Regions from separate parts of the Lysinibacillus sp. FSL L8-0312 genome, predicted to be linked through region 3. Evidence: riboswitches for the same ligand, from Rfam matches in the RefSeq annotation. Region 3 holds a riboswitch; each other region holds the start of a gene.
The links. Region 3 has a riboswitch for cobalamin ahead of cobT (nicotinate-nucleotide--dimethylbenzimidazole phosphoribosyltransferase). Riboswitches for the same ligand answer to the same signal wherever they lie in the genome.
Positions count from the first base shown of each region.

Region 1: another riboswitch for cobalamin. It lies ahead of MHI22_RS04340 (glutaredoxin family protein); the one in region 3 lies ahead of cobT (nicotinate-nucleotide--dimethylbenzimidazole phosphoribosyltransferase).
Region 2: another riboswitch for cobalamin. It lies ahead of MHI22_RS19070 (ABC transporter substrate-binding protein); the one in region 3 lies ahead of cobT (nicotinate-nucleotide--dimethylbenzimidazole phosphoribosyltransferase).
Region 4: another riboswitch for cobalamin. It lies ahead of mmgD (citrate synthase); the one in region 3 lies ahead of cobT (nicotinate-nucleotide--dimethylbenzimidazole phosphoribosyltransferase).

Region 1 covers NZ_JBBOOV010000001.1:834,218-841,905, forward strand. Annotated here, with positions in the region: gene MHI22_RS04330 (hypothetical protein) at 40-240, shown strand; gene MHI22_RS04335 (hypothetical protein) at 280-936, shown strand; cobalamin riboswitch at 1,220-1,397, shown strand; gene MHI22_RS04340 (glutaredoxin family protein) at 1,512-1,736, shown strand; gene nrdI (class Ib ribonucleoside-diphosphate reductase assembly flavoprotein NrdI) at 1,733-2,092, shown strand; gene nrdE (class 1b ribonucleoside-diphosphate reductase subunit alpha) at 2,089-4,182, shown strand; gene nrdF (class 1b ribonucleoside-diphosphate reductase subunit beta) at 4,170-5,138, shown strand; gene dut (dUTP diphosphatase) at 5,150-5,587, shown strand; gene MHI22_RS04365 (M1 family metallopeptidase) at 5,974-7,425, shown strand; gene MHI22_RS04370 (copper amine oxidase N-terminal domain-containing protein) at 7,628-7,688, shown strand, end outside.
Region 2 covers NZ_JBBOOV010000001.1:3,783,520-3,791,207, reverse strand. Annotated here, with positions in the region: gene MHI22_RS19090 (heterodisulfide reductase-related iron-sulfur binding cluster) at 1-719, opposite strand, end outside; gene MHI22_RS19085 (cob(I)yrinic acid a,c-diamide adenosyltransferase) at 990-1,553, opposite strand; gene MHI22_RS19080 (adenosylcobinamide amidohydrolase) at 1,566-3,026, opposite strand; gene MHI22_RS19075 (FecCD family ABC transporter permease) at 3,023-4,024, opposite strand; gene MHI22_RS19070 (ABC transporter substrate-binding protein) at 4,021-4,992, opposite strand; cobalamin riboswitch at 5,138-5,319, opposite strand; gene MHI22_RS19065 (acyl-CoA dehydrogenase family protein) at 5,377-7,044, opposite strand; gene MHI22_RS19060 (class I adenylate-forming enzyme family protein) at 7,046-7,688, opposite strand, start outside.
Region 3 covers NZ_JBBOOV010000001.1:4,444,327-4,452,014, reverse strand. Annotated here, with positions in the region: gene MHI22_RS22155 (ABC transporter substrate-binding protein) at 1-383, opposite strand, end outside; gene MHI22_RS22150 (CotD family spore coat protein) at 851-1,159, shown strand; gene glnA (type I glutamate--ammonia ligase) at 1,267-2,601, opposite strand; gene MHI22_RS22140 (MerR family transcriptional regulator) at 2,657-3,031, opposite strand; gene MHI22_RS22135 (methionine gamma-lyase family protein) at 3,186-4,439, opposite strand; gene MHI22_RS22130 (trimeric intracellular cation channel family protein) at 4,789-5,394, shown strand; gene cobT (nicotinate-nucleotide--dimethylbenzimidazole phosphoribosyltransferase) at 5,469-6,524, opposite strand; cobalamin riboswitch at 6,619-6,794, opposite strand; gene MHI22_RS22120 (DMT family transporter) at 6,867-7,688, opposite strand, start outside.
Region 4 covers NZ_JBBOOV010000001.1:822,200-829,887, reverse strand. Annotated here, with positions in the region: gene prpB (methylisocitrate lyase) at 1-662, opposite strand, end outside; gene prpD (2-methylcitrate dehydratase) at 837-2,270, opposite strand; gene mmgD (citrate synthase) at 2,369-3,490, opposite strand; cobalamin riboswitch at 3,684-3,878, opposite strand; gene MHI22_RS04295 (NUDIX hydrolase) at 4,127-4,600, shown strand; gene MHI22_RS04290 (hypothetical protein) at 4,656-4,937, opposite strand; gene MHI22_RS04285 (SHOCT-like domain-containing protein) at 4,947-5,333, opposite strand; gene MHI22_RS04280 (DUF2089 domain-containing protein) at 5,347-5,712, opposite strand; gene MHI22_RS04275 (ABC transporter ATP-binding protein) at 5,985-6,785, opposite strand; gene MHI22_RS04270 (ABC transporter ATP-binding protein) at 6,796-7,569, opposite strand; gene MHI22_RS04265 (ABC transporter permease subunit) at 7,581-7,688, opposite strand, start outside.

The DNA of each region.
Region 1 (7,688 bases), 3.6 Mb from region 3:
GCAAGATGTTTTTTTTATGAATAAATAGGGGTGAACAAGATGACATCACATTCAATTTCATTTTATATAAATCAGTTAAAGCAGCAAATTATGAACAACCTTTCTGGTGAGCATATTAGGCCATTACAGCTTTATATTAGGAAGTTAATAGAAGAAAACCCAAATGATTATACATCTATTAATGATGCCTATTTAACGATCAAGCATGAATTAGTCGAGACATGTCATGATAGTAGATAAAAAATCTGAAGTGAAGTGAATAATTAAATGGAATGCAAAATGAACAAATCTGAAGACATAATGGACAACATAGATATGAATCAAAAAGTTTTATATAGAAAATTGGATCATTTTGAAATGGAAAGAGGCTTGGTATTAGAAAGTTTAGACATTTTTCTAAGATGGAATCAACAAACACAATACCTTTCTGAAGACAAGCTTCAAAAGCTTTGGATGAAACTGGTAAGGAAGTATAAATTCTCTCTCGATGAATGGGAAAGAACTGCTGGTCATACAAATATCCATGCTTATCTAGTGAAGGAGCAAGGACATGGGTTACAAAAGTTGATGCGCTTTTACAAAGATCGCCACGGCATAAAATGGTTGGAAAATGCATTTCATTATGGAATGTCATTGCTCATTGAAGTTGGAAAAATGCCTGGATTAGAAATGTTTTTCCTAACAAATTTAATATGTTACAGATGGGAAAAGGATTATTTAGAGGATGCAGATGTTCAACAGTTTTTTTGTCATTCAATAAATGGTAAAGTGAAGGAGGTCTATGAAAGTTTCAGGGCTTTCGATCGAGAACAGAGTCTGTTAACCGCAACTACTCTCTATAAACTTTTATCAAAATATAATCCTCATTTTCAAGTGAATTCGGCAGCAACGCCTGAATTTTATAAGGAATTGTCCTTATTTGTCGAAATCGAGTAATCCATACGTTCGACATGTCAAACAGTCTATTATTCTTTAGAATATAGGCTGTTTCTATGTGAAATACGCTAGTATATTTAATGCTCATAGATCCGTAGTAACAAAAAATCTCGTACATAGTTTAGATACACAATGAATTAAGATATAAGTAATAGATGGTGAAATTCCTTCGAAAGTTATAATCGAAAATAATGAATAATCAAAAAATAAAGAAGTTTAGAATCTAGATTTACTTTTTATATGAAGGATGGTACACTTAAAACTATTGAACAACAACTATATATTGTGTTCGTTTTATATAGGTGCTACTATATGTAGTTTAAAAGGGAAGTTCGGTACAATTCCGACGCTGTCCCCGCAACTGTGAAGCTGACAATGATTACAACCACTGTGCATTCGCATGGGAAGGGAATCAGAGGATGAAGCAAAGCCAGGAGACCTGCCTCTATAAAACAATTAATCATTTCTTCGGGGATTAAGAAATGGGAACGTCAGTATTTTTGGTATGGTAACGTTTCCATTTAGCTATCTCTCTAGAGGAGATAGCTTTTTATTATATGAAAAGAGGGATTTCTATGAAACTTTATACGAAAACAATCTGTCCAAAATGCCTTTGGGTAAAATCTGAATTACAACGTGCAGGACTTGATGCAGAAATTGTCAACATTGATCACGATGAACAAGCTAAACAAACAATAATCGATGCAGGTTTTTTAAGTGTGCCTGTTTTAGAAATGAATAATACATTTATAGGAGATGTTAAGGACATAGTTTCTCATATTGAGATGATTGTTCTATGATCGTTTACGCAAGTCGTACAGGAAATGTCCGGAATATTGTTTCCAAATTAAGGGCAGAGTCTGTTGAGCTCTCTGAGGAATTACAATTGAATAAGCCTTATCTTTTAATTACTTATACTGATGGCTTAGGCGATATCCCTGCAAAAGTGGAACGTTTTTTAGAAAAAAACAGAGATTTTTGTAAAGGTGTAGTTGCCAGTGGGAATAGTAACTTTGGGCACAACGTATTTGGGGCTGCTGGCGAGAAAATCGCTGCTACCTATCATGTACCCTTAGTAAGAAAATTAGATTTACGAGGCAATCAAACAGATTATGAAGCCATACAAACGTTTTATGAAACGAGGGTAATAAGATGAAAACCTATTTAAAGCTAAATAATGACGTACTGAATCGTTATAGTTCAACTGGGCTACTTGAATTAGAAAAGGATCGTGAAGCTACACGCCGCTACTTTTTAGAGTATGTCAACGTGCGTTTACGTTACTTTATTGATATTGAAGAAAAAATCCGTTATTTAGTTGATGAGGGCTACTACGAGAAAGCATTTATCGACATGTATGAAATGGAATTTATTAAGAAGTTGTACAAAAAAGCATATGATTATAATTTCCGCTTCCCATCCTTTATGAGTGCAAGTAAATTTTACGATAGCTATGCTATGAAAAGTCGTGATGGAGAAGAGATTTTAGAAAAATATGAGGACCGTATTGTCATTATCGCCTTGTATTTAGCACAAGGGAATACGGTGCTAGCAGAACGTTCTGTCGAAGCAATGATGGAAGCTTATCAGCCTGCTACACCAACAGCATTAAATAGTGGTAAAAAAGCACGTGGTGAATTAGTGAGCTGCTTTAAATTATCGATGGATGATTCCATGAATAGTATTGCTGAAAATATTGGTTATTGCTTAGAGCTATCAAGACTTGGCGGTGGGGTTGGAGTTAACTTAACTGATTTACGCCCTTTAGGTGACCCTATTAAAGAGATTCTAAATCGTGCCAGTGGTGTCATCCCAGTTGCTAAACTGTTAGAAAATTCTTTCAGTTATTCCAATCAACTAGGGCAGCGAAATGGCTCTGGTGTTGTCTATTTAAATATTTTCCATGCAGACATTGAAAATTTCATTTCATCTAAAAAACCGAATGCCGATGATAAAATTCGCCTCGCAACATTATCAACAGGAATAATTATACCAAGTATTTTCTTCGAACTTATGAAACGTGATAAAGATATTGTCTTGTTCAGCCCATATGATATTTTCAAAGAATATGGCAAACGCATGTCTGAGATTTCCATTTCAGATATGTACTATGAGCTACTTGATAACCCTAAAATTCGTAAAATTAAACGTTTGAATGCACGTAGGCTGTATACAGAAGTGAAAAAAGCACAATTTGAATCGGGCTATCCGTTTGAAATTTTTGATGATAATGTCAATGAAGTGCATCCATTAAAAAACATCGGTCGCGTAAAAATGTCCAATCTATGTACCGAAATCCTGCAAGTTCAAGAAACAAGCATTATTACAGATCAAGATCAACCGAATGACTATGGATTAGATGTATCCTGTAACTTAGGGTCTATTGATATTCATGCAGCAAGTAAGGTCAATGATTTCGAAGCCTTAATCGATACGGCTATGCACCTATTAACAAATGTGTCGCAAATGACGCACATTAAAAATGTACCGTCTGTTGCAAAAGCCAATCAATTAATGCATTCAGTAGGACTTGGTTGTATGAACCTCCACGGCCATCTTGTGACGGAGGGCATTTTATATGGCTCTAAAGAATCGATTGATTTCATGGATCGTTTTATGGAAGCAATGAACTTTTATTCACTCAAATCATCGATGGAAATGGCTAAAGAAAAAGCTGCAACTTTTTATCGATTTGAGGACAGTGATTATGCATCAGGTAGCTACTTTGACCAATATGTCAATAAAATCGACGAAGAACTATCACCCGTTGTGTTAAAAGCACTTGGCAATGTTCCAATCATTACGAAAAACATGTGGGAAACGCTTAAGCAAGATGTGATGCAATATGGTCTATTCCATTCCTATCGTTTGGCTATTGCACCAACTGGCAGTATTTCCTACATACGTAGCTGTACGGCTTCTATTGCGCCATGTACTGAGCGTGTAGAGGTTCGTGATTATGCAGATAGTAGAACGATTTATCCAATGCCTCATTTAACAAATGATAACAGTCATTTATATGTAGAGGCATATGATGTTAATCCGTATGATTTAATTGATTTGTACTCTGCTTCTCAAAAACACGTTGACCAAGGTATTTCCATGACGCTTTATGTAACAGATAATTGGACAACTGAACAATTAGCTAAAGTATACATTTATGCATGGGTAAAGGGCATTAAGTCCGTTTACTATGTTCGTCAACGATTACAAAGCTTAGAGGAGTGTGTAGCATGTCAAATATAATTTATGAGGCGGTCAATTGGAATAAGGCAACGAGTGAACTTGCCCAAATATTTTGGGACCAGCAATGGAAGCAAATTTGGTTTCCTGAGGAAATTGCGGTCAGTAAAGATATCAAACAGTGGAAAAGCTTTGAGCATCAAGACACGTATAAAAAAGTGTTCGCGGGATTAACGTTACTGGATACAGTTCAGACCAATATAGGGATGAATCGTGTGGCCGCTTATACAGACGATTTACAAGAGAAGGCTGTCCTAACCGTTTTTGATGCATTTGAGGCAATCCACGCCAAATCCTATTCTTATATTTTTACAACGCTTTGTACAAACAAAGAAATAGATGAGTTATTTGAATGGGTCAAAAAAAATGAGTTTCTACAATATAAGGCCAATAAAATTGCGGATATTTATAATAGTATCGAAGAAAACGATCCAGAAAGCTTATGGAAAGCGATGTTCTCCTCCGTTATGCTCGAATCTTTCCTTTTCTATTCTGGCTTTTTCTACCCGCTGTACTTAGGAGGACAAGGCTTCCTACGAAACAGTGCTGAGATTATTTCACTTATTTTACGCGACGAATCCATCCATGGTGTCGCAGTTGGATTTTTTGCTCAAAATCTATTCAAGCAATTTTCAAAAGAAAAACAAGAAGAGCTAAATTTATGGGGCTATGAGCTATTATTAGATTTATATCAGAATGAAATGAAATATACGGATGATATTTATGCGGAAACAGGATTATCACCTGAAGTGAGAGCCTATGTACGATATAATGCTAATAAAGCCTTAATGAATGTTGGTTTTGAAGCAATGTTTCCAGAAGAAGAAGTCAATCCGATTGTGATGAACGGTATTCGTAATGAAGGCTCCACATATGATTTCTTTTCACAAAAGGGAGCTACCTATGCTAAAGCAAAAGTAGCGCCAATTACAGATGACACATTTAATTTTAATCGTTAGGATGGAGAACAATGAACGTAGAAGTAAAAATCAAAAGAGTACACGCGGATGCAATACTACCAATGCAAGCCAATCCTGGTGATGCGGGCATGGATCTCTACTCCATTGAAGCAGTAGAAATACCAGCAGGCGTAGCCAAACTTATTAAAACAGGTATACAGATTGAATTACCTAAAGGAACGGAAGCCCAAATTCGACCAAGAAGTGGACTAGCATTAAAGCATAGTGTAACCGTACTGAATAGCCCAGGCACAATTGATGAAGGCTACAGAGGGGAAATCGGCGTTATTTTAATCAACCACGGCCAAGAACCGTTTATCGTCGAAAAATCTATGCGTATCGCCCAAATGGTCATTCAATTTGTTCCATCCATTCAATTAGTAGAAGTAGATGAATTATCACAAACGATCCGAGGAGCATCTGGATTTGGAGCAAGTGGTACTAAATAGAATTGATTAGTTTAAAAAGATGACAAAGAAATCCTGTGTGTATATACATGCAGGATTTTTTTGTTGTCAGTAAGGATAGTCTGTTTAAAGCTTAGCAGAGCTACACATGAAAGCAATGGACATTAAAAAAGATGACGTCGGTTACTTACCAAAGTCATCCCATTACGGCATAATCAACAGCTACATCTAAAAATATAAACAGCTTTTAATTTTCATCTGTCTACCTAATAGGCAGCATATCACCACGAATATGTGCTCTTCTTTCTTTGTTCATCTTGGTAATTAACTAGATTCCAGATGAAAGATCGAAAGTATATGGTTTAAATTGGGATAATAATATAAAATTTATATATATACCATTTTTATTGTAGCTAATAGTGTTGGGATTGGGGGCGGAAATTATAAAGAAGAAATTATGGAGTACAGGTTTATTACTAGTATGTATTTTTCTCGTTGCTTGTGAGTTCAATCAACAGGAAGGGAAAGAAGCGTCTACTATTGCTCAAAAGGTGAATACAGAAGAATTTATACCAAAGGCGATAAGCCCTGGTAATTTTAGTGAATATGATATGGCACTTAAGATGGATAATGACGGGAAATTTCAGCTAGAATCAACCGTTGTTGTTAAAAACCTCTCTACCGATGATTGGGAACAATTGATATTTTATTTTATACCTAATATGTTTACAAAAGCTGTCTCACCCGAACTGGAGCATCCATCTACCATTGCGTTCCATAACATTACCATTGATGGAAAAACGGCAGCTTACACCCTTGAAAAAGATACACTCAACATTCAGCTTCAGGAAAAATTGAAACCTCATCAAGAAATGAAAGTTTATTTTTCCTATGAGTTCACTCTGCCTGAAGAGGGCTTAAGATTTACGAAGAGTAATGGTAATTATCATTTAGCTCAATTTTATCCGATGCTTGCCACATATAGAAACCATCAATGGAACAAAGAAGATTATCGTTTTAGAGGAGAGACGTATCATACTACATTCAGCAATTTCAAATTAACCTATGACATTCCTCAGGAGTACACGTTGGTGTCTTCATTTGATCAAGAGGCATTTCCAAGCCCAAACAAAGGGTTACTTGAAGTTGAGAACGTGAAGGAAATATTTGTTGCTCTAGTAAAAGATCCAATACTAGTGGAAAAAGACGAAGACATCGCCATTAGAGTATTTGGATTTGAGGAAAATAAAAAGGAACTATATCAAGAAATAGCAGACGAGGCTTCAGCTGTCATAAATTATTTTGAAGAAATAATGGGGCCGTATCCTCTCAAACAACTAGATATTATCATAGATGGAATGGGCATGGAGTACCCAGGAATTGTAACAGCCCATACGATTTACAACAGTGGTCCTAGTAGTTCTGAGCAGATTAAAAGTACAGTGGTTCATGAAATTGCTCATCAATGGTTTTACGGGGTCATTACCAATGATCCTTTTCATCATGCCTGGTTAGATGAAGGCTTCACGGTATTTGCTACAAATCTATTCAACTTTAAAAAATTGAATCTGAGCAAACCCTATACGATTTACAGCATTGATCCAGACCTAGTGCTTCCAGTCAATTTACCACTTGATCAATACCAATCTGATATGAGTGCATATGTCTATGGAAAATCGCCTGCAATGCTCTTGAATTTATTTGATGATAATGAAGAAATCAAAGACATTGAACAATTTTTAAAAAGTTATTATCAATTTTATAACTATAAAGAAATCGATTCCACAGAATTCGCGCGATTCACAAAATACTATTTTGATTTAAAGGACGATTCTATATTTGAGGGATGGTTAGATCTAGATAACATTAAAAATGAATGATTTAGCAATAGGTTCTCCACGAAAGAAAAGGGATATTGTGCAAGCAGTATCTCTTTTTTTATGTTCAAAATATATCAGCTTCACGATCAGGATTTAACCACCTTTTAGAGAAAAAAACATAAATTGAAAATTAAGTATTCTCTTAATCCTAATAATAAACTATACTTACAATTAATTATAGTTATAGAACAGGAGAATTGTCATGCTAAAACGGTTATTTTTTGTAAGTTTTGTATTTTATCTATGCTCTTTGATTTATGTAG
Region 2 (7,688 bases), 660 kb from region 3:
TCTAAACGATTCATGTAAACATTCAGTGGGCTAACAATTAAATGGAAATGCTTAGATTGTGGTACATACACAAGGAATGTTAATAGAATTAAAAGATGTGCCCACCACATAACATAAAACACTCCAGCAGCTACTGATGCAGGTAGGAAGCCAAATATAGCAGCAATGCTTGAAGCAACAGGCTCCGTATAAGTTAACCCCTCACCATGCCAGATTAATCCCATACCATTAGCGATTAATGTTGAGACCATTAAGCCACCAATGAAAATTAACACAAGACCGTTTTTCCATCCTCTTTTTAGACGCACTAGCTTTTCTACATAGCGGCGGTAAAATGCCCACACTACCGCAACTAAAATCATTAAAACTACAAGCTCTTGGAAGAATGTAAAGACACCATAGAAAATACCTAATGGCAGATGTGATCCTGGTGCTAGTCCTTTCCAAATTAAATCAATGGCCCCTAACTGAACCATCAAAAATCCATAGAAAAACATCACGTGAATTAATCCACTCTTTGGATCCTTTAATAGCTTGTTTTGACCAAATACATTGACCATAATATAGCGTAGTCGCTCTTTAACACTTTCATCAAACTCAACCTTTTTCCCCAATTGCACATACTTATAGCGTGTTTTCAACAGATAGAAGAACAATCCTACTGCATAAAGCACAACCACGACTGTTAAGACTATGTTAGCAATTAATAATGGACTCATGGTTGGTCCCCCCTTTAGTTTGTCGTAATTTTCTCTCTTTGCGGCAAATTTGCTAGTTCATACGGAAATGTGCGTCACTATATCAATATATTCCTATTCTAATAAATGAGTGAGCATTCAGTCAACATAAAACGGAAATATTTCTGATAATTTTATATTCTTACACTTTACAAGAAAAAAAGCCACCCTGAAATTTATTCAAAGTAGCATTTTTTTACTTTTCTTTTTTAAAATTTAATTAATAAAAGCTGCGACATCCACATAACAAGTTTATTTTTTGAAGACATTGCCACTGCGAATGTATTCAATATCCGCTACGTTTAATCGAGCATTTACAACACGTGCGGCTGCAAATAAATAATCTGATAATCGATTTAAATATTTTTGTACAACTTTCGGCACGTCCTCCACTTCTTTCATAAGTGTCACCATTTCACGCTCTGCTCGTCGTGCAACTGTACGAGCAATGTGTAAAGTTGCAGCTGCTGGTGCGCCACCTGGTAAAATAAAACGTTGTAATGGTGGTGCCTCATCTGATAAAGCATCTATACGAGCTTCCAACACTTCAATCGGTTGCTCTGTTAATTTATAGTGGCGTTCTTTCATCACATTGGCAAGGTCACCACCAGCATCGAATAGTTCATGCTGAATTGTTTCAAGATCTGTTAAAATATCCTTAAAAAGTGCTTGATCTAATTCACTTACTGCCTTCCCGATAAAAGAGTTTAATTCATCAATCGCCCCGTATGTTTCAACACGTAAGCTATCTTTATCAACGCGTCCGCCAATTAGACTTGTTTTCCCCGTATCGCCTGTTTTCGTGTAAAGCTTCATTTCTCTCATCTCCTAAAACTGATTTTTATAATTTCTGATGGCCTGAACTGTTGTTTCATAAACACCCTTGGCAATCATTTTACCAACTTCCGTAATCGGGCCACCATACAGCATTTCTTCCCCTTTTTGAGTTGCTGCAATTAACAGACTATCTGTAGCAGTTCCTGTAGCAATAGTTCCACTACGCTCGTCACGAATATCTTCTGATTGCAAAGCTTTTGTTTTCGCCTCTGTAGCTGTCATCAGTGCCTGGAAAAATGCCTCCTCCGATAAACAGCCATTGATTATGATCCATGTATTGATAGTACCAATATATGGATCATCCTGTCTTTCGTGTACACGTGATACATCAACCGCATTGCCCACACCAGCTGTTACAGCTACTATCATACTGCCAAAAGGCGCTGAAAATTCATTGATGGCAACAAGAGCTGTTGGCACTGCTGTCAGCATCACAACAGTACTTGTTGGGGAAAAATTCTCTCTTTGCAAAAAATCACTAACTTCTCTTTTTACATCACTTATCACATAATCACCAGGTACAGAGCGGTTTAACAAGCAATTATGCCAGCCAATACCTGGGTTATGAACAGCAGAGGACACTGTTTTTAACGGAATCTCTGATTGAAGTTGAATATAGTGTTCCGTTATCATGAAATGTTCTTTTTTGATGACAGCTCGCTGCTGGTAATCAGTTGTTGCGGGCATCATTGTAATTTGAGGTTTTGGTATTTCGGGATGGGCATATGTAGCCACTCGTGCTTGATAAACTTCTTCAATTTGGGAGGCTATTAATACTTCATGCGGTACTCCAAGTGCTCTCATTTGCCCACCCTCCATAAGCAATAATTCATCACAATAGAGAGAGGCTAAATTCATATCATGTAGTACCATAACGACCGTTAAACCACACTCCACAGCTTCCTTCCTGACCATATCTAAGATTTGCCGTTGATGTGCAATGTCTAGATGATTGGTTGGCTCATCCAGCAGTAGAATTTCTGCTGTTTGCGCTAATGCCTGGGCAACAAATACTCTTTGTTGTTCACCACCCGATAAAAATTCTAACGGGGTGTGCTCATAGCGTTTCACACCTGTTTGCAGCATGGCATGCTGAACAGCCTGTTCATCCTGTTCAGACCAACTTGAGAAAAAACCTGTTTGATGGGGGTAGCGCCCTAGTGAAATGGCCTCCCTTACACTGTTTGAGAAAGCATTTGCATGAAGCTGTGGTAGTACAGCCATCTTTTGCGCCAAAGCACGGGCATTATAAGAAAGGATATTTTGTCCATCAATTGTGATTGTTCCAGCAGTAGCTGGTAATATCCCACTCATTACCTTTAATAATGTGGATTTCCCGCTACCATTCGGTCCCAGAATACCAAGAATTTTCCCTTTTTCCACAGTAAAACTAATGTCCTTGACGATTGGTACATCTTCATAACCACCTGATAGATGTTCGACAATAATCATGCCCGTACCCCCTTACTTCTTCGTTGCTTATAAAAAATATAGGAGAAAACAGGTGCACCAATAAACGCCGTAATAACACCAATAGGTAGCTCTCTTGGCACAATAATTGTTCGTGCTACTAAATCGCAAACAATGAGTAAAGTTGCGCCATTGAAAAACGATAATGGCAATAAATGGCGGTGGTCAGAACCCCAAATCATCCTTGTCATATGCGGTACAACTAATCCTACAAAGCCAATTGTGCCAGAAACCGCTACAGCAGCTCCTGTTAACATGGAGCCACCCGCTAAAATCAAATACTTACTACGTTTCACATTGACACCTAAATGCTTCGCGCGCTCTTCACCATATAACAAAACATTTAGCTCTCGTCTTTGCGTCCAAAGCATAATGGAACCAACAATAACAAATGGCGTGATCATTTGGACATATGGCCATCCACGCATTGACACAGAACCTAGTAACCAGCCAATTACTTGGCGTAGCTCTTCTCCAGATAAAGCGATCATTAATGAAATGAGAGAACCTAGAAATGAGCTAAAAATAACACCTGTTAAAATTAACGTTTCCATCTTCAATGAACGGTCTACCATTCTAGCGAAGCTCATGACCACTACCATCGTGATGATTGCGCCTATCATACTAAAAGTGGGTAGGGCATACAAGCCTACGACCGGTATAGATATACTAAAAAAGATCGTAATAACAGCACCAACAGATGCCCCCGACGAGACGCCTAATGTATATGGATCTGCCAATGGGTTTTTTAACAACCCTTGGAAAGCTGCTCCAGCAATGGCCAAAGAAGCTCCCACTAGTCCAGCTAACAACACGCGTGGCAGACGGATTTTCCAAAAGATATTAGCAGCCGTTTCATCAACTGCTTGATTCCATAAAACTTCTAACGGAATATGAACTGAGCCTATCGCTACGCCACACCAGATACTAATGACAAGAAGCGTACATGTTAGTACATAGGCTAGTGCTATTTTTTTCACTTAAATACCTCTGGATAAATAGCTTTTGCTAATTCTTCAAGACCTTCTCCTAAACGGGGACCTTGACGACTTGTTGTGCTTTCATCTACTTGAACGATTGCCTTATTTTTCACGGCATTAACAGTATCGAAACCAGCACGTTGTGGTATTTTTGTTAAAATATCTGGTACATAATGATATGTCACAACGATGACATCTGGGTTTTTCGCAATAATTTGTTCTGAACTAATTTCATACCAATCCTTCGCATCTGCCGCTACGTTTTCTGCATGAATCATGTCCAGCATAGCATTCATAAATGTGCCATTACCCGCCGTATAAATAGTAGGTTCATCCGATGCTTCGACTAGCACTTTTTTGGGTTCGACATCCTTTACTTTTGTCAGAACATCTTCCACTTTTTCCTTCATATTAGCAACGATTTTTTCAGCCTCTGGTAATTTCCCTGTTGCACGACCAAGCAGCTCAATCGTTGTGTAAGTTTCATTAAAGTCTTGTGCATTTTTTACGACAAATACTTTCAAACCTGCTGACTCAAGCTGTTCAATTGCCGCTTCTGAAAGGGACATGCTAGATTCATGCGAAAACACGATATCTGGCTTTAAGGCAATAATTTTTTCAATATTGTACTCCATGCCCCCAACTTTCTCCTTTTCAGCGACTTCTGGTGGATAATCATCATTGTCTGTCACCCCAACTATTTCATCATTTAAACCAAGTTCAAATAATATCTCTGTGTTACTTGGAATAAGAGAAACAATTTTTTCAGGCGGTGCTTCAAGTGTAATATCCTTGCCAATGGCATCTGTTATGGTCATTGGGAATGTTGCTTCATCCACCTGTGGAGTCTCTTGCTGTGTTTGCTGCTCCGTAGCTACTGGCTTGTCATTTTTGGCTTCTTGCCCACATGCTGCTAACAAACCTACTGCTAAAAATGCTGATAATCCTATTTTCCAATATTTCTTCATGTGAATCCTCCTTTGTTGATCCGTGCGTCAATTGGTTAGAAATATTTTCTCCATCAAAATAAGACCCCTCATCTTCGAATGATGAGGGGTCAAAATCGCACCAAAAAACTGATACAAAATCCACCACCCTATCCTCGTAGGCTGTCATGTCTATACTATAAAGGCAGGTCTCCTGGCTCGTGCTTATTGCGTTTTTCAAGCCTTCCCGAAATCTTCAGTGGCATTATTTGAAAAAACTCACACTTACAGTGGCGGGACCGCATCGGAATTACACCGACTTCCCTTTTCACTTTACTTAAGTAAAGAACCTTTATAATATTCAGTTGATTTCATTATACATGAAAATAAAAGAAGTCGCCTCCATTCCAGACGACTCCTTGGCAATTATACAATTTCAGAAAAATATTGTACGGTTTTCATTTGTGCACCTATTTGTCGCAATGACCACGTTTGCTCTAAATAGATATCCGCTAGCTTTTCGTACTTCCCGCCAAATTTTAGTGCCCATTCCACCGCTACAACACTTTCATAAAGATGGGCCATCTTTTTCGCTATACCTTTTGCTTCAAAAGTTTTAGTTGCTTCATCTAAAGCGCTAAAAATTTGTAATGTAGCCGCAAGATTTACCAACTGCTCTTCCACAATTTGCACTAGTGGACTATCCGCTAGCTTCTCTAGCCTTGTCTCCATTTCACGGACAAACAGTTCATGTGCATGGAATTTATCCACTAAACGAATAAGTTCTAAAGCCAAAATATTTGCCGTTCCCTCCCATACCGTCAATACTTGTGCATCCCTTAGTAAGCGTGGTGTCACAAAGTCTTCAATATAGCCATTACCACCATGTAATTCAATCGCTTCACTAGCATAATGAACGGCTTGCTCTGCCGTTTCCTTTTTCATAATGGCAATATATAAACGATTCATAATGAGATCTTGTTGTGTTCCCTGCCCACTTGTCACTTTATCGTATAATTGAATAAGATCAAATACTGTCGCTACTTCCACATGCAGCTTAGCAGCAAACTTCCCTAATGTATCCTGGATCATTGGGTATTGTGTTAAGGGCTTGCCAAATGCATATCGATTGGTCACATAATGCTTTGCCTCTAAAAAGCCTCGACGCATAATACCAATCGATGCGACTGCATTACAAATTCTCGAAAGATTTAGTGCTTCTAGCATGTAATAAATCCCTTTATTTTGTTCCCCTACAATATAAGCAAGGGCACCATCAAACTCTACCTCGCCCGATGGGACTGCTCGAACGCCTAATTTATCTTTCAATCGACGAATACGAAGATGATTAGCCGTACCATCTTCATTATTCCATGGAACTGCAAATAACGTTAACCCTTTAGAGCCTGCTTGTGCGCCTTCTAAACGTGCCAACACCATTGCTACGCCACACATACCTGCATTGGATGCGAAGTATTTTTCTCCATAGAGACGGTACTCATTGCCTACTTTTCTGGCCTCCACAACATTCGCCCCAACGTCTGACCCTCCTTGACGTTCTGTTAAAAATGTTGCCCCTTCGTATAGCTCCGTCTCTCCTGTTGCACAAACATGTGGCAAGAAACGCTGCTTTACATCCTCATCAGCATAATGATCTAATAGATAAGCCGTAGCCATCGTCAAAGTCACGGGACAATAAAAACCGGGCTCTGCATGAGATAGTAAATAACCTTGTGCAAAGCTATAGACATAATTCCCTTTGTGACCTAACTGTGGAATTTCTTTGTGCACGTAGCCAACAATTCCCGTATTATATGTCTCTTCAATTGTTTTTTTGTAACCGTCATTCACCCAAACCTCTGATACCTCTTCTCCATAAGCATTATACCGTTCAAGGCGGGGCTCTCCCTGCCGATCAGTATGTTTTGCCCTTACGTCAATATCACCTGCACATAACTCACCGAAATCTGTCAGTTCTCTGTGTGCATAAGACAAAAACTCTTTATCTAACATCATTTCTAACACTTTTTGAAGCGTTTCTTCCTCTGTAAAAAAGTTTGTTGCACGCATTTCTTCCTGCTGTAAAACCTTCATGCTATCTCACCTCTTGTCCTTTCAAGGATTGTTTTAAAATTTTGCCTGAAGCATTGCGTGGTAGCGCTTCCACTTTTTCGAAAATACGTGGTAGTTTATACTTCGCAAGCCGTTCCTCTAAATAAGCTTTCAATGCATCCTCATCTATGTCTTGTTTCGTAGCATATACAGCCTTCACGGTTTCCCCCCATTGCGGATGTGGTATACCAATGACAGCAACTTCAAATATCCCTTCAAAGCTTAATAGACAATCTTCAATTTCCTTCGGATAAATATTGACACCACCTGAAATAATGACATCTTTTTTACGATCCACAATCCAAATAAAGCCGTCCTCATCCATCCGAGCCAGATCTCCTGTTTTTAACCACCCATCAATGTAAGCAGCCTTGGTTGCTATTTCATCCTTGAAGTAGCCAAGCATATTACCCTCACCAAATAAGACAATTTCTCCTACTTCGCCCACATTTACATCTTCTCCATTGTCATTGACAATACGAAGCTCTGTGCCAAGTGGCGCCCGTTGGCCAATACTCCCAGCCTTCGTTTCATGCTCCTTGCCAAATAACAGTGAGCCACTCGGACCCGCCTCTGTTAATCCATAAACACAGGTTAAATTAGTTGTTCGGAATGCCTGTTGAATG
Region 3 (7,688 bases):
ATTTCTTCAAGATTAGGTTGCGTTTCTTGTCCAACAATCGCAACGCCATCTAAATCTTTTTTCAAATAATTATAAAAAGGTGCTTCAGCCCAAGATTCTACTGCCCCCACTGGTTTAATGCCCATCGCTACTGCTACATCTGTAGCCCCTTGGTATAGCGTAACGATTTTTGTAGGTGTACCTTCAATTGTGGTAGTGCCCATAGCATGTGTAATCTCACGGCTAGAAGATTCTTCTGTGTTACTTTCTTCTGCTTTGTCATTTTCTTGTGAACTACTACCGTTCGATGCTTTATCTCCACATCCCACCAATAAAAGTGAGAATGTTAAGAATAGCGCAAAAAGAATAGAAACATTTTTATTGCGTAGTGATAATTTCGACATACATTTCCTCCTAAAATATAATCAATAATGATATTCATTATCAATTAAAGAGTATACTGTACGACCGTTTTATTGACAATATCTTTTTTTTCAAAAAACATACTTTTTTAATAATTTTTTATCTTGATTAGCCTACAGCTCCCTCCCATATAGTTTAGAAGGTGTAGGATTTTTGTATTTATTATGAAAATTTCGTCGCAATGATGCTGAGGTGTAATAGATAATTGACTAAAATTCATGGCATTTATTTAAAACAATAGCTCTAAGCAATGTCATTTTGATGTTGGGAGAGGCTTTCAGTAGCTGCTTCTTTCACCCAATATGTATCTAACCAGCTATAGATTTTCTACCATTTCAGCGACTTGTTAGATTTACCTATTCAATAATAGGCAAATAAATAGACCCTATCGACGTATATCTCATATCTTAATAATGAACTACAACTTATCAAAACAGGAGGTAATAACATGTTTCAACGAAGACGCCATCCGGCAAAAGGTCCACACTGCTGTCCGCCACAAACAATGCCAACGCAATTTGATCCACCACAATTTTTACCACCAGAGCAATATGTTCGCACAAATTATATCCATACGGTTGTTCCACATGTACAACCAGCACATGTCACAACAGTAAATAAACATATGATTGATCATCAATACTATTTCCCATGCACAGAGTCTGTTGTTAATGAATGCTGTGAAACACATACAATGTGCGGTATGCCACCTAACCCTTGTCATATGCCACACCATCGTAAACATATGGGCCGTTAACAATAACGATGGGGTGCCATGCTGCCCTATCATGCTCTGGAACTATAGACAAAAAAACGAGTACCTTCCAAGTGAAGAGGCACTCGTTTTTTTATTTTTATTAATTCTTAGTACATTTTTAAATATTGATCGCGTTCCCATTGATGAACGGTTGTACGGTACATATCGAACTCGATTTCTTTTGCTTCTTTAAAGTTTGCGTAAATATGCTCACCTAAAGCTGCTTGCGCTACTTTATCTTTAGCAAGTAATGTTAAAGCATCATCAAGTGCTGCTGGTAAGTTTTCAATACCATTAGCTTGACGCTCTTCTTCCGACATCACATAGATATTGCGATTAATAGCTGCTGGTGGCGTTAAGTTTTGACGAATACCTTCAAGACCTGCCTCTAAAATAACAGCCATTGCTAAATATGGGTTTGCTGAAGGGTCCACAGAACGTACTTCTACACGAGTTGAAAGTCCACGTGCTGATGGGATACGAATTAGTGGTGAACGGTTTTGCGCAGACCATGCTACATAACATGGTGCTTCATAACCAGGTACTAGACGTTTATAAGAGTTTACTGTTGGATTTGTTACAGCTGTGAAACCTTGTACATGTGCAAGAACACCCGCCATGAATTGCATAGCTGTTTCAGAAAGACCTAATTCTGTAGCTTCATCATAGAATGCATTTTCTTTACCTTTAAATAGTGACACGTTAAAGTGCATACCAGAGCCTGCTTCACCAAATAATGGTTTTGGCATAAATGTAGCGTGCAAGCCATGTTTACGTGCAATTGTTTTAACAACTAATTTGAAAGTTTGAATGTTATCACAAGCTGTAACAGCATCGGCATATTTAAAGTCAATTTCGTGTTGTCCTGGAGCTACTTCATGGTGAGATGCTTCAATTTCAAAGCCCATTTCTTCTAGCTCTAATACGATATCACGGCGGCAGTTTTCACCAAGATCTGTTGGAGCTAAGTCGAAGTAACCACCATGGTCATTTACTTCTAACGTTGGTTCGCCTTTTGCATCTAATTTGAATAAGAAGAATTCTGGCTCAGGCCCTAAATTGAAGCTTGAGAAGCCCATATCTTCCATTTTTTTAAGAATACGTTTTAGGTTATTACGTGGGTCACCAGCAAATGGTTCGCCTTTCGCAGTGTATACGTCACAAATGAGACGTGCCACTTTCCCTTTTTCAGAAGTCCAAGGGAATACTACGAAAGTATCAAGATCAGGATATAAATACATATCAGATTCTTCGATTCGAACGAAACCTTCAATAGATGAGCCATCAAACATCATTTTGTTTTCTAATGCTTTGTCTAATTGACTTACAGGAATCTCAACATTTTTGATTGTGCCAAGAATATCTGTAAATTGTAAACGAATAAAGCTTACGTTTTTTTCTTCGATGAGACGTTTAATGTCCTCTTTTGTGTATTTACCCACAGTTTTCCACACTCCTATAATTTGTCTAGCTTTTATGTTTACCCTACCCTATTTATTAATAGAATCGAGATAAATCCCCTCGTCGGATGGATGATTTTTGCATGCGCTGAGCTTGACGCATTTCTTCGCGCATGATTTGGCGTAATTCTGAATCACTTAAATCTTGTTCATCTGTAGCAACAGGATCTTTCTTTTTAGCAAATAATTTTTTAATCTTCGCCATATTCATACCCTGCTCTAAGTAGTCTTTAATTTCAAGCAATGTGTCGACGTCATTTAATGAAAACATTCGACGATTGCCTTCTGTTCGGTGCGGCTCAATTAAATGGTGTTCTTCATAATAACGAATTTGTCGTGCCGAGAGTTCAGTTAATTGCATCACAATACTCATTGATAATAACGGCATAGTTCGTCTAATTTCACGACTCATTTAAGTCCTCCTCCAATACCCGCTTATCATATAACGAAATTTTTTCACTGTCAACCAACCATGTGAGGTTTCCTAACATGTAAGGCGTTATTTTTTTCAATCCGATAGAAAATTGTAAAAAACTATTCAAATTTAAGGTTTATTTATTTTCATATTACTTTTTTTGAATGGCTTGAACAGCACTACAAATAGCAAATTTAACATGTTCATATGTTAGTCCACCCTGGATAAAGGCTGTATATGGTGGACGGATTGGACCATCTGCTGTCAGCTCAATGCTGGAGCCTTGAATAAATGTTCCCGCAGCCATAATGACATCATCTTCATAACCAGGCATATAAGCTGGTTCTGGAGCATAATGGGCATTTATTGGAGAATTGGCTTGTATTTCACGACAGAAGGCAATCATCTGCTGTGCAGTTTGGAAGGAAACGGATTGGATTAAATCCGTACGATTTGCATCATAGCTTGGAGAAGTGCTCATTCCGATTTCCTCCAGCATAGCTGCTGTAAAGATCGCACCTTTTAAGGCTTGTGATACGACATGTGGGGCTAGGAAAAATCCTTGATAAAAATCTCCTAATGTATTTAATGTTGCCCCTGCCTCTGCCCCAATACCTGGAGATGTCATACGATACGCACATTTCTCTACTAAATCTGCACGGCCAGCAATATAGCCACCAATTTTCGCCAATCCTCCACCAGGGTTTTTAATGAGTGAGCCTGCCATTAAATCAGCACCAACCTCTGTAGGTTCCTTCGCCTCTACGAACTCACCATAGCAGTTATCTACAAAAATAACGGCATGTGGGGCTAATTTGCGCACCTTTACGCACATATCAGCAATTTCTGCAATCGTAAAGGATGGACGTGTCGCATAGCCTTTCGAACGTTGAATGGCAATCATTTTTGTTTGCGTAGTAATGGCTGCTTCTACACCTACCCAATCAATTGCTTTATTTTCCACTAAATCCACATGTCGATAGCCTATTTTATAATCTTTCAGTGAACCGGTATCTTTGTTACCACCATCAACAATGGATTGCAATGTATCATATGGCTGACCAGAAATATAAAGCAGCTCATCACCAGGACGAAGGACACCGAATAGACTAAGCGTGATTGCATGTGTTCCTGAAATAATTTGTGGTCGTACAATGGCAGCCTCCGCCCCAAAAACTTCCGCATAAACACGCTCTAAATTATCGCGTCCCTCATCGTCATAGCCATAGCCATTGGATGGATGTAAATGATAGTCACTTACTTGATGCTTGCGAAATGCTGCTAGCACCTTCTGTTGATTATAAAACGCCATTTCTTCTACCTTTGCATGATAGGGTCGAACTTGCTCCTCTATTTTTGACGCTAAGGATAGCGTTTGTGCTGATAAATTAGATGTAAACGTCATTCTTTTCTTCTCCATTTCACAATTGTCCCGCATTTCAATCAGTAAGATCTATCGACTCTCTAAATTGACTTCACTCATTCTAGAATTCCCTAAATAACTACTGGTATATCAACGCTTTTGACGAATGTTTTTCTTTATTTCAATAACATCTTATCAATTTGTATGAACCCCTGCAAAACTTGCCTATTGTTTCTAAGCGAATTTTACGCTAAGCTAATGTGCGGACTTACTTCAAGAAGCGTATGTAATGACTGATTTTGGCTATTAAATTCATAGATTCTGTTACGTCAAAAAAAGTCTTTTAACTTTAAAAAAAGAAGTTCATTTATTGATAGAAGGGGTGAAAGGGATGGCTTGGGAGGTTTTTAGTATTATTGGAACAATTGCCTTTGCTATTTCTGGGGCAATCATTGCCATGGAAGAAGAATACGATTTATTCGGTGTATATATACTCGGTATTGTCACTGCTTTTGGTGGAGGAGCTATTCGAAATTTACTCATCGGGCTGCCTGTCACAACCTTATGGGGACAGGATATGATGTTTCAAATTGCACTAGCTGCGATTACGATATTTTTTATTTTCCCGCATCATCTGATTCAGCATTGGCATCGTTGGGGCAACTTCACAGATGCCATTGGCTTATCCGCGTTCGCTATTCAAGGTGCACTCTATGCCGTGAAGCTAGATATGCCAATTAGCGCAGTCGTTGTAGCTGCTGTTTTAACAGGTTCAGGTGGTGGTATTGTGCGAGATTTATTAGCTAGACGGAAGCCACTAGTTCTCCGTGATGAAGTCTATGGTGTTTGGGCTGCTCTCGCAGGGCTTGTTATCGGATTTGAAGTTTTGACTGGAGACATTTTCCTTTATGTATTATTTGCAGTGATTACAGCATTACGCATTCTTTCCTATATGATGAAGTGGCGTTTGCCTTTGCGAAGGTTGAATCGGGCATAGATACTGTAATTGATAAAAAAATGAATAAGCGCAAAGAGTTCATTAACTATTTGCGCTTATTTGTTATTCAGTAACTATTTAGCCAAAAGATTCATGGCTTCTTCTAATGTCACCATATTTTTCATCATAGAACAAGCAGCATCTAAAAGAGGAAAGGCTAGAGCAGCACCAGAGCCTTCGCCTAATCGCATGTTCATATGCAGCATTGGCTCTACACCAAGTAATGATGCGGCAATTTTAGCCCCTGGTTCCTCTGAAGCATGGGAAGGTATGATAAAGTCTTTTACTTTCGGTTCAATTTGATAAGCAATAAGCGCAGCAATAGTCGAAATAAAACCATCAATAATAACAGGTTTTCGGTGACTTGCGGCAGCCAGCATGATACCAGCCATAGCCCCTATCTCTAGCCCTCCAACTTTAGCTAGAACATCAATGATATCGTTAGGATTGGGTTTGTTGAGAGTAATTGCTTTTTCAATTACTGCTGCTTTATGAGCAATCCCTCCTTGACCAACTCCTGCGCCAAACCCTGTTATTTCAATAGGGTCATAGCCAGTCAAAGCAGCTAATATGGCAGTGCTCGGCGTTGTATTACCAATGCCCATTTCACCTGTTCCAAGTAGGTTGGCTCCTTTTGTGATTTCATCTGTTGCCACATGAATCCCCACTTCAATGGATTGAATAGCCTCTTCTCTTGACATAGCAGGGCCCTGTGCCATGTTATCTGTGCCATGCTTAATTTTATGAATGATGACACCTGCATCAAGCGGAATATCTTCTTTTACCCCAACATCTACTGTTACTACCTTTGCATTGGTAATGCCCGCAATCGCACAAACGCCTGTACCTCCTTTAGGAAAATTTAATGTTTGAAAGACCGTAACATTTTGTGGATTCGTTGTTATGCCTTCCTCACAAACGCCATGATCTGCTGCACAGACAATCATCACTTTTTTATCGACCATTGGATATAATTGTCCTGTTATGCCTGAAAGCTGTACGGCAAGTGATTCTAGTTTACCCAAGCTACCTGGGGGCTTACAAAGCGCATCAATTCGCTTTCTAGCTTGGTCCATACTATTCATATCAGCCTCTTGGATATTTTGAATCGTGTCTTGTAATAATTGCATTATTGTTTCTCCTCTCGTTCTACATGAAGACAAAATAAAAAGTCTGTAGTTTATTGTCATGACAAATAAACTACAGACTTTTCCATCATCTATATACTTCCGAAGCAAGTAGGCAGGTCTCCTGGCTCAAGTTCAACATATCATCGTGCCTTCCCAGCGATTCGCTAGTGGCATTTACGATGACACTCCCTTATACAGTGGCGGGTCCGCTAAAGTTTTTCACTTTATTCCCTATTCTCCCTATTGGGCACCTAATGCTTTTATTAAACTATTTATAATCTACGACAGCGTATTTTTTCTGTCAATATTAGAATACTCGCCTTGTACCATTTCTTCGGTTACCTATTCTTTTTCTATTTCGCTTAGCAATGTTGAGCCTAATAATAGGACCGCTCCTATTATTTGTAGAAGCGCCATTTTTTCTCCTATAATCATCGTGGAAATTACTAATGATGTCAGTGGATCAATATAGCTAAGAATGGCTATACTTTGTCCTTTTAACTGTGACATGCCTAAAAAGAACAATAAAAATCCAACCCCTGCATGGACAATGCCTAATGTAATTAAGAATAGGACTGATTCAAAACTGATTTTCATGACCTGAAATCCTGTAGTTCCAAGTAGATAGAAGCTAAGGAAAAATGCTGCTAAAGAAAGTTGAATCATTGTATTTTCTGGTTCCTTTAAGCCGCATATAAATTTATTTGTCAATGTTAGCGCTGTGTAAAAGCATGCCGCGATAAGACCGTAGACAATGCCTATAAAATGCTCACTGTCCCCAGTGCCTTGACTTTGGACAATCAAATATAGTCCGATAAGGGCCACACAGACATACATTATTTTTCTGCCAACTAGCTTCTCTTTTAAAATAATTGGAGATAAGCAGATAACGAGTACTGGTGCAAAATAATAACTCAATGCAGCATTGGCAATCGTTGTTGCTTTATAAGCCTGAAATAAAAAAATCCAGTTCCCACACAAGGCGATACTAGAAAGTATTAATTTCCACTTATTTTTTATAATCTCTAATTTCGAAAAATTCCCCTTTTTATAAATAAAAATCACTTCTAAAAAACAAGCACCTATTAAACTCATCCAAAAAGCGATTTCACTTGAAGTTAACGGAATATACTTGGCAAAAACACCAACTGCTCCAAAAATAAT
Region 4 (7,688 bases), 3.6 Mb from region 3:
GTTTGTCCAAATTCAGTCATATTGGCTAATAACGGAGCATCTAGCTCACTAGCAAAATGTTTAAATTCTTTTTCTGTTTGGAGAGCCTCTGGAAAAATGGCATCTGCCCCAGCTGCTACATAAGCTTTAGCTCTTAAAATAGCCTGCTCTAAACCTTCTACAGACCTTGCATCTGTGCGGGCAACAATTACTAACGTAGGAGCTATTTGTTTAATCATTTTTATTTTTTGTATCATTTCCTCTTGAGCAACGAGTGTTTTCCCATTCAAATGACCACATTTTTTGGGAAGATTTTGATCCTCTAGCTGTACAGCAGCTACTCCAGCTTCTACCATTTCACGAGCTGTGCGGGCAACATTTAAGACACCACCAAAGCCAGTATCGATATCCACTAGCAGCGGTAAATTAGTCGCACGAATAATTTCGCTCGCACGCTGTGCAACTTCATTTGAATAAATCATGCCTAAATCAGGTAAACCTCTACTGGCAGTGTAGGCAGCGCCAGAAAGATATAATGCCTCAAAGCCAACTTTTTTAGCCATTAAGCCAGCCATTGCATCATGAGCTCCTGGGATTTGTAAAATCGTTGAACGAGTAATGAGTGTTCGAAATTGTTCAGCCAATTGTTTTTGTGCTATTGCTTCATTTACAATCCACGCCATCTATAAAAACCTCCTAATAATCAATGATGCCTCGGCATATTTACGTCCGAAAGTGGTTGTGATGCAGGTCAGTTAGCCGTTATCGCAAGGATGGGAGGATTTTAGGCTAACATCCTTTATTAACTCCTTCCCGATTCGTGACATTCGCCAGAGGCTTTAATTTCCTGAAAGAAGTTAAACAAATAAATTAACGAATTCATGAACAGCACTATTTTCAAGAAGTGCTTGATCAGCACAAACTTCATTAATCTTGCTGTATTGTTTTTGAGAATAATGGGTGCTAATGTTTTGCTGGAACTTATCGATGATTTGAGGGAATGCTTCCTCACGACGGAAACGGTGTCCTAAAGGATATTCACATTCAATAAGCTCAGATGATGTGCCATCTTTGTAATAAACTTGAACAGCATTGGCAATCGAACGTTTCTCAGGATCTAGGTAATCAATTGTATATTGGGGTTTTTCCACAACCACCATTTTATTTCTTAAATTATCGATACGTGGATCTGCAGCCACTTCATCTTCATAGTGGTCTGCTGTAATATCGCCATAGATAAGCCCTATTGCTGTAATGTATTGAAGACAGTGATCACGATCAGCTGGGTTATTAAGAGGTCCTTCCTTATCGATAATTCGTATAGCGGATTCATGGGTCGTAATTTGAATGCGTTCAATGTCCTGTAAACGATTTTTCACTTCATTGTGTAAATGAACGGCACATTCGGCAGCTGTTTGTGCATGGAATTCAGCTGGATAAGAAACTTTAAATAGAACATTTTCCATCACATAAGATGCTAGTGGTCTAGCAAGCTTTAATTCTTGCTTATTAAAGAGAACATCTTGGAAGCCCCAGCCAGGTGCAGATAAGGCCGTTGCATAGCCCATTTCGCCTTTCACAGCCATCATGGCTAAGTGTACTGCCCTGCTTGTTGCATCACCAGCAGCCCATGATTTTCTAGAACCCGTATTCGGTGCATGGCGATATGTTCGTAGGCTCGAATTATCAATCCAAGCATTTGATAAGGCGTTGACAATTTCCTGATGAGTGCCACCTAATGCCTTTGTCACAACAGCTGTTGTCGCAATTTTGACAAACAGTACATGGTCTAACCCAACACGATTTAAGCTATTTTCTAATGCGAGAATACCTTGTATTTCATGGGCCTGTATCATCATTTCTAATACGTCTTTCATTTTAAGTGGCTCTTTCCCTTCAGCAACACGCACGCGACTCAAATAATCAGCCACAGCTAATATGCCCCCTAAATTATCAGAAGGGTGTCCCCATTCAGCCGCAAGCCAAGTGTCGTTGTAATCCAGCCAACGAATCATACAACCGATATTAAAGGCACCTTTTACAGGATCAAGAACATAGGAAGTGCCTGGAACTCGTGTACCATTGGGAACGACTGTGCCTGGTACTACTGGGCCAAGAAGTTTCGTGCATTCAGGATATTGTAAGGCCAAAATGCCACACCCTAATGTATCTAATAATACATAGCGTGCCGTTTCGTATGCTTCTTCACTTGTAATAGTTGTATTGACTACGTAATCCGCAATATCTGTAAGTAATTGATCTGTCTTAGATATGTCATTTGTTTTAATCATCTATATCTTCCTTTCAAGGCATGAATTTGATATACTAGTATGCTGATAGGCATTGGTCAGAATGCCCATCAGCTCTATGGCGAGTTGTTAAAACTTGATTATACCGACAATTCTTCAAGGTTATGACGCTCGCCAATATAATGGACACGAGGTCTAAATAATCGGTTATTGTCATGCTGCTCAATGACGTGAGCACATAAGCCAATCGTTCGTGAGCCAAAAAAGATAGGTGTATAGATTTCAATTGGCAAGCCAAGCATGTAGTATACTGGTGCTGCATAATAATCTAAATTTGGGTACAAGCTCTTTTCTTGTGCCATCACCTTCTCACCAGCTTCACACATGTGATATAAGCGATCATCCCCTTGTGCCAAACATAATTTATGCAAAGCCTCTTTCATAATCTGTGCTCTTGGGTCCATCTTTTTCATATAAACACGGTGACCAAAGCCCATAATTTTTTCTTTATTTTGCAGTTTATTTTTCAGCAAGGCTTCAAAGCCTGCTACTGTTTTGGCTTCTAGAAGCATGTACATGACTGCCTCGTTGGCCCCTCCATGTAAATTTCCTTTCAATGATGCGACAGCTCCAGTTAAAGCACCGTACAAATCAGATTGTGTAGAGGCAATAACACGAGCTGTAAACGTCGAATTTGGCATCTCATGCTCACTATATAAAACGAGAGACTGATCAAAAATTTCTTCTTCTAACGCCGTTGGTTTTCTACCAGTAATCATGTAATAAAAATTGGCGCTATAGGAAAGCTGACTATCTGGCTCCACAACATCTTGTCCGTTTAAGACACGATAGCTATTGGCTACGATGTTAGGCATACCGCCTAAAAGTCTATAAGCTCGCGTCAAGTTCATTTCAGTAGAACGATCATTGATGTGCTGATCAAAGCCTGCTAAAACAGAAATTCCAGTTCTCAGTCCATCCATCGCATGTGTTTCATTAGGCAAGAGCTTGAAGATTTGGAAGATCTCTTGTGGAACCTGATAATGTGCTTTTAATTTGTCCTGTAAGTCAGCCTGTTGCTCGGTAGTTGGTATTTCTCCATGCAGCAATAAGTACACAATATCTAAATACGAATATCGCTGTGATAATTCAATCAAGTCATAGCCTCGAATAACTATTTGACTTCCTACAGTGTCTAAAAAAGATAATTTTGTTTCAGCAGCAATGACCCCATCAAGACCTGGTGAATAAGTTAACTCCATTCAATGACAGCCCCTTTGTTTAATTATTCTTGTAAGCGTTACCATTCCAACACGAAAGAACAACAAAAAAACAACTTCTACCCCTTTTTAGAAGTTGTTAATCTACAAAAGCATGACAGACCAAATAACAGTGAATTTACAGGAATTCACAAAAATCATGCAGTAGCTAACACCTCCCTATCCTCGTAGGTCAATTGATGCTTATTTTGTGGCAGGTCTCCTGACTTATAATCAACACTTCAATAACACCTTCCCATTTTGACAAACAAAACAGTGGCCTTGTTATCGAGCTCCTAAATACAGTTGCGGGACAGTGTTGGACTCTCACCAACTTCCCTTTTAATCAAATGGAATGAACCCCATTTGAACCACCAAAATTTAGCATATTCAATTTGTCTATTTACCTTAACATAGAGTTTTCAAAACAATCAATATAGGTAAAATTCAGAAAAGACTGATTATAAAAAGCTATTTTTCATTTTTGATTGACTATTCTGCATTTTTGAGCATTATTTTGTACAAAAAAAGATTGTTCATCTATACCCATAACTCCATTTTCAAGGGTTATAAGTAAAATAGAGGTCTTTATAATAAGAAAGGCGAATAGTTTTTTTATAATATAGAGGAGGAGCACATATGGGCTATATTTCAGAATTAAGGAAACACATCGGTAGTAGACCGATTATCAGTATCGGGGCGACAATTCTTGTAGTCAACGATGACAAGAAAATTCTCTTTCAACATCGTTCAGATACGTTGGATTGGGGATTACCTGGTGGCTCAATGGAACTGAATGAAACTGCTACCCGTGAACTTCATGAAGAAACAGGACTGGTAGCGAATGAATTGGACTTGATTGGTGTTTTTTCAGGGCCAAATTATTATTTTCAATATCCAAATGGGGATGAAATCTATACAGTTATTCATCTTTATAGTGCGAAAAATGTCAGTGGTGTATTAGAGATGAGGGATGGTGAGAGTTTGAATCTTACCTATTTCAGTAAAAATGAGCTACCAGATCATCTTGAGAAAAGAACAAAAACACTCTTAGACAATCTAGAGGACAAATTGTGGAATTTAGATAGTTCTTTTGCAAAGAATTCTCTTTAAATAACAAAGAGCATGCTTTTTATGAAAACATGCTCCCATCTTAACTATTAGGTTATTACAGTCTAACCTTAACCTCTGTACCGTCTTGTGCCTTGACATCTACTAGCACGAGCCCTTTATAATTTTGTAGTTCCTTGATAATAGGCTTGAGCATTTCTTTGTCAATGAATGGAAAGGAAAAGTCGATTTTTTTTCTGTCGAAGTATGCCTTTGTCCATTTGTTGACACTTTGCTGAATCCATTTTGAAGTCAAAATGGAAAGAACAATGGTTAGCACAGCATATGGAACAGGAACGGTAAAACGAACGTCTTTTGCTTTCACTTTTACATGCATCATAAGTCGCCTCTACTCAATGAAAACTGAAACGGTATCTCCGTTTGCCGATTTTATGTCCACAATTTGTCCATCTAATTCATTTTCGATGGCTTCAAGAAGAAGATTGATATCGATATCTTTCACGTATTTTTCCGATTGCGGAATACTCGCAGCGATACTGTGTCCAGCCATTAACACAGCCTTGACAAGTTTTATAGGCAAATTCACAGTGACATTATCATTTTCAGTGGACACCACACGAACCTTTAACGTTTTATCTAAATACTTCGTTTTTTCCAGAAATTTATTACCTGACTCCTCTTTCTCTTGTAACACTTGAATCAGCTCTGACCCTTTATCAGCATCAATTTTTCCCTCTTGAATCATGGTTAACACTTTAGTAATTTCCTCTTTCATGTAGCATTCCTCCCTATTCGTCTTTTAAGAGTTTTATGGCCTCATCAGTTGTGATTTCGCCATTTTCCAACATGCTTACAATTTTTTTCTCGTCTACTTCATTTTTCTTCTTTTGGACATAGCCAAGGGATGAGATAATGTCATTTAGCTTGCCTCGCACAGTTGGGTACGAAATGCCCAGTTCCTTTTCTACTTCCTTAATATTCCCTCGACATGTTAAAAATACTTCCACAAAATGAAGCTGATCCTGTGATAAGGATGCTAGCTTCGACAATTCAAACTCATTTTCAATCGTCGTTTGACAATGAGAACACTGTAACTTCGTAATTTTCAATGTTTTACTGCAGACAGGACAATTTGTGATTACTTGATAAGCCATAGTGAACTCCTTCCTTTAAGTTAAATTGATTATATACCAAATAATTTAAAAAAGTAAATAATAAAATTAATTTATTAAATGAAAATATCAATAAAGTTAATTACCTGATTAATATTATTAATAAAAAGAAAAACACCATTCTAATGCAAAATGGCGTTTCTTTAATAGATGACTCTTACTAATGTTTGGAGCAAATGAGGTAATCCAACTGGCCTCTATCATTACCAGCCCATACCTCCATGCCCATTGTATACGTGTTTTCTATATTATGATCATTTCGTTTTATGTTTTCTTTCTCGCGGGTGTGAAGGCAAAATAGCATGATATAATTGTTGTGAAGCAGGATGCTCATATGCTCCATCCTTGCCAATCTCCTCCACTAGCCGACCATGCTGCATGACAAGGATACGGTCTGACATAAAACGTGTTGCCTGTAAATCATGCGAAATGAAAATGTAAGCAAGCTGTCGCTCTTTTTGAAGTGTTTGTAGTAATTGTATAATCTTTTTTTGTAAAATCATATCAAGACTGCTAATCGCTTCATCTAAGACAATTAATTTTGGCTTTAGCGCAAGAGCTCTAGCGATGTTGACTCGTTGCTGTTGCCCCCCACTAAGCTGCGAAGGATAGTTTTGAGCCATTGCCCTCTCTAACTCTACACAGTCTAGTAATTCCCTTACTTTATGTTGTCGCTCTGTTTTGCTAAAATGCTCGAAATTCAGAAACGGTTCTTCGAGTATTTCAAAAATCGTCTGCTTCGGATTAAATGAATGATAGCTATTTTGAAAAACTGCCTGTAAATCTCTACGTATTCTTTTTTTATGCTTGCTTGGTGCTTCGTATAAATTGACACCTTGAAAGAGCAACTCCCCGTTTGTTGGTCGTTCGATTCCTAAAATAATACGACCTAATGTGCTTTTTCCTGAACCACTTTGACCGACTATTCCTAGACATTCCCCCTCCTGAAGTGAGAATGACACCTTCTGTAATACGGGAACTTCCTGCTTACGCTGGAATAGAAATGGTCTTTGAGCGTAATGCATATCAATATTTTTCACGTCTAGCAGCGTCATTTTTTCACCTCTAAAATAGCATTCTTGCTTGTAATAGTTTCTTTGTATAGGCATGCTGAGGTGCATCAAAGAAATCATAGACATTCGTTTGCTCAATGATTTTTCCTTGATACATAACAGCCACATCGTCAGCTAGTTCAGCAATAACACCTAAATCATGTGTAACAAGAAGTATGGCAGCTTCTGTTTCTACGCGAATACGATCAAATAGTGTTAATACTTGTTTTTGATTGATCGTATCAAGAGCTGTCGTTGGTTCATCAGCAATATAGAGGGAGGCTTGTAGCGCCAATGATAAGGCAATCATCACTCGCTGTAGCATGCCACCACTCAACTGAAAAGGATAATAATGTAAAATCTGCTCTGGATTTGGTAAATGCACTTTATGTAAGGCATCAAGAGCTATTTGTCTCATTTCTTTTTTGGTCAGCTTAAAGTGTGCCTTTAATGTTTCTCTGAAATGGCCTTCAATCGTTTGGATACGATCGAAGGCAGCGGATGGATTTTGCAAAATCATCGAAAGATGCCGCCCACGATATGCTCTTAATTGAGTAGCTGAAACATTCATTAAATTTTCCTGCTGATAAAGAACCTCCCCTTGTGTCACCTGTGCGATAGATGGTAATGTTTGCATGATGGCATGGCAAAGCATGGTCTTGCCACTACCACTTTCTCCTATGATTCCTAAGACACGCCCTTTATAGGCTGTCAGATTGATAGTGGATAATACATTTTTCTCCCCAATTTTGACGTTTAAATCTTTCACTTCTAAAACCTTCTCCATAACTTCCCCCTTCACGAATCAAACTTCTTTAAACGATTGGCTAAATGATTAAAGAATAACACCACTAGGACAATGGCAAGCCCAGGATAAAGCATTAAATCGGGATGCTGACGGATATA